Regions from separate parts of the Thermosynechococcus sp. M3746_W2019_013 genome, predicted to be linked through region 2. Evidence: riboswitches for the same ligand, from Rfam matches in the RefSeq annotation. Region 2 holds a riboswitch; the other holds the start of a gene.

Region 1 (3,407 bases), on a different contig from region 2:
ATGGTGAGCATTTTGTCCTCAAGGGGGGGAGTCACTGGACGCGCCCCATTCTCAAGCGGCCCTCATTTCGCAATTGGTATAGCCGCAGCACCCGTGAGGTCTTTGCCGGCGCACGCTATGTTCACCAAGAAAATTTGATTTCTCAGTGAAGAAAGTTTGAAAAAGGGGGTCAAATGATCCGAGAGAGACCCCGCACTTTCTACACTAGGGAAAATAGTCTGGAAAGGTAGAGATGTCGATCGCCGAGGAGTTCCGCCAACTGCAAACGCGGCTCTTGGAGTGCTGGGACGGAACAGAAACCTTTATCCCGGAACTGCCCAGAGGCCCCGGCGGCATTGAGCGCGATATTGTGGTGGTGCCTTCCCTCAGTTTTCCCCAACCGGAGCTAGGCAAGATCACAGGCTACACCCACTACGAGGAGCGGCAGCTTTATACGCTGATCCAGTTGCGCAATCCGCGTACCCGCATGATCTATGTCACATCCCAACCCCTGCATCCCAGTATTGTGGATTACTACTTAGATTTACTGCCGGGGGTGCCCAGTTCCCATGCCCGCGATCGCCTGCTCTTGCTGGCCACCTACGATCGCTCCGATAAACCCCTCACCGCAAAAATTTTAGAGCGACCTCGCCTCTTGGAGCGTATTCGTCAAGCCCTGCGTCCCAACCAAGCCTACATGGTGTGTTTTAACTCCACCCCTTTGGAGCGGGAACTGGCGGTACGCTTAGGCGTTCCCCTCTACTCTACGGATCCGGATCTCCTTTATTGGGGAACCAAGGCCGGCAGCCGAGAACTGTTTGCAGCAGCGGGAATCCTCCACCCGATTGGCAGTGGCTTTTTGCAGGGGGTGCCAGAACTGGTGCGGGCGATCGCTCATCTACAGGAAAAATGCCCTGACCTTCAACGGCTGGTGGTGAAACTCAACGCAGCCTTTTCTGGAGAAGGCAATGCTCTTCTCGACCTCCGCCCCCTGCGCCCCTTGGGCAGCCCGCATACCCCCGATCATCTCCAGCGGATTGAGAATAGCCTAGAGGACATGGTCTTTCAAGCTCCCAATGAAACTTGGGCCTCCTATCGGCAGCGGTTTACAGATCTGGGGGGGATTGTCGAAGCCTTTGTTGAAGGGACAGTCAAGCGATCGCCCAGTGTCCAAGGGTGTATTACCCCCAAAGGCAGTGTTGAAATTGTTTCGACCCATGAACAGTTACTCAATGCCCCCACAGGTCAAATTTTTATTGGCTGTGAATTTCCTGCCCATGCCGACTATCGCCAGCAACTGCAACAACTGGGGCAAAAAGTAGGGACGTACTTGGCACAGCAGGGAGTGATCGGCTGTTTTGGTGTGGACGTTGTTGCAACCCAGACAACAGCAGGCTGGGAGCTTTATGCCATTGAAATTAACCTGCGCAAAGGCGGTACTACGCACCCCTTTATGACCTTAAAATTCCTCACCGATGGCCACTATGAGCTAGCCTCTGGACTGTTTTACAGCAAGCACCGCCGTCCTAAGTATTACATTGCCTCCGATAACCTCTGCCAGCCCCACTATCGCGGCCTCTTGCCCAATGATCTCTTGGATATGATTGCTCGCTACCATTTGCACTTTGACTCCAGTACCGAAACGGGCACCGTCTTTCACCTCATGGGGGCACTTTCGGAATTTGGTAAGCTTGGACTTGTCAGTATTGGCAACACCCCCGAAGAAGCCCAAGCCATCTACAATCAAACGATTGGTGTTCTCGATGCCGCGGCGCTATAAGCACCTAATGTGCCTACCCCCCGCATAGACAGGGGTTTGAGAATCTCGTTAGAATTGGCAACGTTCACTGTGAAAAGCAGCCTGTAGGGAAAACCCAGTGCAAGTCTGGTGCTGTGCCGCAACTGTGATGGGGAACTCCCCTCAGCCAGAATGCCTACTTGCTGTGGTTCACTCTATTTGCCTGCGTTGCACGGGCATGGAGTTTCAACGTGGTTGTTGCGCTTAACGATTCAATTCTCAATCCCCTTGGTTTTAGTCTCGATTTACCCCCTCTCCCCCAGCCTCGTCCCCTCTTGCTCATTGGTCATGGCACGCGTGATGCTGAGGGTCGCCAAGCATTTTTGGACTTTGCCCAAGCCTATTATCAACTGGATTCCTGTCGGCCTGTTTTTCCCTGTTTTCTGGAGTTAACCGAACCCTCGATTTTTGAGGTTCTGAGCCAATGTGCGGCCGCAGGTTATACCGATTTGTCAGTGCTGCCGATTTTGCTCTTTGCTGCTCGCCACAATAAATTTGATGTTACGAACGAGTTGGATCGGGCCCGGCGTGCTTTTCCGCAGTTGCGCTACCACTATGGCCGCCCCTATGGCCTTGCCCCAGAAATCTTGAGCCTCTGGCGATCGCGCCTCGAACTACTGGACTTCCCAGAATTTAACCCCCAAGGCATTGGCCGTGAAGAAACCGTTCTCTTAATGGTGGGACGCGGCTCCAGCGATCCCGATGCCAATGGCGACGTCTTTAAGCTAGCCCGTATGCTCTGGGAGGGCAGTGGGTACCAAACGGTTGAGGTGTGCTTCATTGGCATCACCCATCCTCGCCTACCCGAAGGGTTTGCGCGGGCGAATCTTCACCGCCCCCGCCGCGTGATTGTCCTACCCCACTTTATGTTTACAGGGGCACTCGTCAAGAAAATCTATGCCCTCACCGCAGAAGCCCAAGCCGCCTATCCCAATGTTGAATACGTGAACCTGCCGGAAATTGGCTTGCATCCGCAACTGTTTTATCTAACGCGGCGGCGGGAAATTGAGACCTATGGGGGACAGGTGGCCATGAACTGTGAAACCTGCAAATTCCGCTTGGTGGCAGGCCATGGCCATCTTCACCACCATCATCACGATCATGAGCACCCCTCCCACAGCCACGATCCTGGGGGTCACCCCCATCACCATGCATCAAGCGTGGACCTAGATCACTTGCCCAGTTATCACCAACGCATTTGGCAGGTTCCGTGACCGACTCCCGACCGCCAGCGGATAAGACGCAGGGCTTCCCGCCGCAAAAGCTAACCATTGCTCCCCAGCGAAAATGTTAGAGTTAAAATGACTGGTACTCTTTCTCAAGCTTGGATGGGGCTTGTCTATGCGCATTAAATATCCTCCCCAGACCGTTGATCGGGTGTTAATTTTCGATACCACACTGCGGGACGGTGAACAGTCTCCAGGGGCCTCACTGAATGTGGATGAAAAACTGACGATCGCCCGTCAACTGGCTCGCCTGGGGGTGGATATTATTGAGGCGGGTTTTCCCTTTGCCAGCCCTGGCGACTTTGAAGCCGTACAGCGGATTGCCGAAACTGTAGGCACTGAAACCGGTCCTGTCATTTGTGGTTTGGCTCGTGCCACCCGCCAAGATATTGAAGCCGCCGCAA
Region 2 (3,407 bases):
GATCGCACAGTCAAGCAAATGAAGGCCCTAAACACTGATCTCGATAAGGCCCTTGGTCGCCTCAGTGGCGGCCTGTACATTATCACAGCCCAAAAAGGCGCCATTAACAGTGCCATGTTGGCCTCTTGGGTAGCGCAGGCCAGTACCGAACCCTTGGGGGTTTCCATTGCCGTGGCCAAGGATCGGGCAATTGAGTCATTTCTGCATGTGGGGGATACCTTTGTCCTCAACGTTCTCGAAGAGGGGAACTACCAACCCCTGATGCGCCATTTCCTGAAACGATTCCCCCCAGGGGCCGATCGCTTTGCCCATGTGAAAACCTATCCCGCCAGTAATGGCAGTCCGATTTTGGCCGACGCCCTTGCCTATCTGGAATGCACTGTTGTCAGTCGTCTGGATGCCCACGATCACTGGATTGTCTATAGCACCGTTGACAGTGGCCGCGTTTCCAAGCCCGATGGCATGACCGCTGTTCACCATCGCAAAGTAGGGAACCATTACTAAACTCGACGAGGGGGGCGATCGCCCCCGGCTAAAATTGCGCTAAACTAGGTTTGCTGCGGACGTGGCGGAATTGGCAGACGCGCTAGATTTAGGTTCTAGTACCGCAAGGTGTGTGGGTTCAAGTCCCTCCGTCCGCACTCTAGAATCTGATCCAGACTCCTGCAAATAATAGGCAATTGCTTTCTTTTGTATAAATCGAAAAATGTTGTAAAAACCATTCACCCGCGAGGGGGTTAGGCTAATTTCGAGGCCCGTTCGCTGAATAAAATCAGGCTTTAACTGGAGGATTTCTGCCGGAGTCAAGCCATTTACCCCCTCGATTAACAGCCCCACTAATCCCTTAGTGAGCTGGGAGTCAGAATCTCCCTGAAAGATCACTTTCCCCTCCTGCAAACTAGCAGTCACATATACCTGAGAGACGCAGCCGGGAACTTTATTTTCCGGTACCTTTTGCTCCTCAGGGAAAGGGGGTAGGCACCTCGCAAATGAAAGTAGATACTCATAGCGCCGTCGCTGCTCTGGGATCTGTTGAAAACGTTGGACAATCTGCTCAAGACGGGGAGGCAAGGGCTGGAAAAAAGGTGACATGGCGATTCTAGCAACGAGCTGGCGACAGAAAGTGAAAATCATTTTCACTTCGATTATACCTTCACTTGCCTAGGGAGACCCCCTGTGACCCCCCATCGGCTGCCTGGGCTAAACTTAAAACCTACAATGACATTCCCAGATCCGGATTCATCACCCAAAGTTGTTACTTCTGTTGAGCAAGAGCTGGCTTCCTTGGGATTTGCTTTGATATCCCCGCTGGGTTATGCTATGGTTCACTTAGTTGCTCGGTTCTGGTGGGGATCAGCCATCAGACGTAAGGGGGAAAGTGCAGTGTGAATCTGCCGCTGTCCCGCAGCTGTGAGGAGAGATATCCCTCTCTAAGTCAGAATGCCCGCCGAGTGGTCAACCCGATACGTCAACATCTGCGAGGTACAGATGATAAAAGCAAGTTTTTTTGATTTCTATTACTGTCGAACTTCAAGCTTTGACCCCCCGAGGCCAAACTATCTGAGTTTAACCAACTGCTGCTAGGGAGTAGTGCTGCTGGTGTAAAGGTGGCAACTAGCTTTTTGCCGACTTTTCGCGGATTTTAGTTAGCCATCTCCGCGAGTTCCTGAATGGCGCTGTTTCTGAATCCGGAAGCAGCTAGCTTCTCCATTGGACTTACACAATTCTACACAATTTAGGTTAGGCAAACGATGAACATTCAAACCGCAACCCTAGGCTATCCCCGTATTGGCAAAAACCGTGAGTTAAAAAAGGCCCTAGAAGCCTTTTGGAGCAATCAACTGGATGCAGAAGCTTTGCTCAAAAAAGCGCAAGACATTGAATTGCAGAATTGGCAAAAGCAGCTTGAGGCGGGCATTGATCGCATTGGTATTGGTGATTTGAGTCTTTACGATTCTGTTTTAGATTGGAGCATCCGGCTTGGCATCATTCCAGAGCGGTACCGCTCTTTTACAGGTCTGGATCAATACTTTGCAATGGCAAGGGGCAAGGATGGTATTCCAGCCCTTGAGATGACTAAGTGGTTTGATACCAACTATCACTATTTAGTACCTGAAATTAGTGAGTCTTTTCAACCAACTGACTTCAGTGATTTCCTAGAAACTGTTCGTCGTGCTCAAACCCTCTTGGGCGATCGCGCCGTTCCAATCGTGCTGGGGCCTCTCACCCTCCTACGGCTCAGTCGGCTAGAGACGAACCTAGAGCAAGCTGTTTCCTACTTGGGCGATCGCTATCTCATCCTGTTGAGGGAACTCAAAAATCTAGGTGTCGTTGAAGTGCAAATACACGAACCCGCCTTGGTCTTAGAAGACGCTGATAGCCTTAAGAGCTTCTATCAATCCACATTTGATACACTGCGTCAAGCCAACCTACCGATCCATCTTGTGACCTACTTTGATGACCTAGGGGCAGCCTGGCCGTGGGTGATGGAGTTACCTGTGACATGCATCAGTTTAGACTTTACCCGTGGGCACAACCTAGCCCTGCTGCAACAGCATGGCTTCCCAGCAGATAAGCAGTTGGGGGTAGGAATTATTGATGGCCGCAATATTTGGAAAATTCGGCCTGAATCGGTGTTGTCAACCTTGAAAACGATTCAAAGCATCACCGCCAATATTCGGCTACATCCTTCATCTTCCCTGCAATTTGTCCCCTATGATGCAAAGCGAGAGGTCAAGCTACCAGAGCCTCTGCGAGAGGTCTTGAGTTTTGCTGAGCAAAAGCTGGATGAGGTAGTCCTCTTGGCTCAGGTGCTCAATAGCAATGATGGAACCCATCGCGAAATCTTAACGAAAAACCCCGAATTCATAGCCATACAAGCTCAATGGCAAGCTTTTGAGCAATTTAGCCCTGTCAATCCAACGGTACAGGCGCGGCTTCGCAATCTGAGTGTGCGTGATTTAGAGCGCCCGCTGCCTTACGAGCAACGTCGAACACTCCAGCCAACCCTGCCGCCCTTTCCAACGACAACGATTGGATCATTTCCCCAAACCGCCGAGGTTAGGCAACTGCGGGTGAAGTTAAAACGGCATGAAATTACCCAAGCCGAGTATGAAGCAGCAATCGATGAGGAAATTGCCAAGTGCATCCGGTTACAAGAGGAAGTGGGTCTAGATGTGTTGGTGCACGGTGAGTTTGAGCGCTCCGATATGGTCGAGTTCTTTGGCCAGCAGCTCTCTGGATTTGCCTTTACAGAACACGGTTGGGTGCAAAGCTATGGCAGCCGCTGTGTACGTCCACCAATTATTTATGGTGACGTTGCCCGCACTCAGCCAATGACCGTTCGCGAGTTTAAGGTGGCACAATCCCTCACCGACAAAATTGTTAAGGCGATGCTGACTGGGCCT

The links. Region 2 has a riboswitch for cobalamin ahead of metE (5-methyltetrahydropteroyltriglutamate--homocysteine S-methyltransferase). Riboswitches for the same ligand answer to the same signal wherever they lie in the genome.
Region 1: another riboswitch for cobalamin. It lies ahead of IGQ16_RS09435 (sirohydrochlorin chelatase); the one in region 2 lies ahead of metE (5-methyltetrahydropteroyltriglutamate--homocysteine S-methyltransferase).

The regions. Positions count from the first base shown of each region.
Region 1 covers NZ_DVDW01000051.1:28,307-31,713, forward strand. Annotated here, with positions in the region: gene IGQ16_RS09425 (SUMF1/EgtB/PvdO family nonheme iron enzyme) at 1-149, shown strand, start outside; gene IGQ16_RS09430 (peptide ligase PGM1-related protein) at 233-1,759, shown strand; cobalamin riboswitch at 1,792-1,936, shown strand; gene IGQ16_RS09435 (sirohydrochlorin chelatase) at 1,969-2,991, shown strand; gene IGQ16_RS09440 (2-isopropylmalate synthase) at 3,119-3,407, shown strand, end outside.
Region 2 covers NZ_DVDW01000017.1:81,931-85,337, reverse strand. Annotated here, with positions in the region: gene IGQ16_RS03530 (diflavin flavoprotein) at 1-504, shown strand, start outside; tRNA gene IGQ16_RS03525 (tRNA-Leu) at 560-641, shown strand; partial or broken gene IGQ16_RS03520 (SufE family protein) at 679-1,092, opposite strand; cobalamin riboswitch at 1,322-1,467, shown strand; gene metE (5-methyltetrahydropteroyltriglutamate--homocysteine S-methyltransferase) at 1,752-3,407, shown strand, end outside.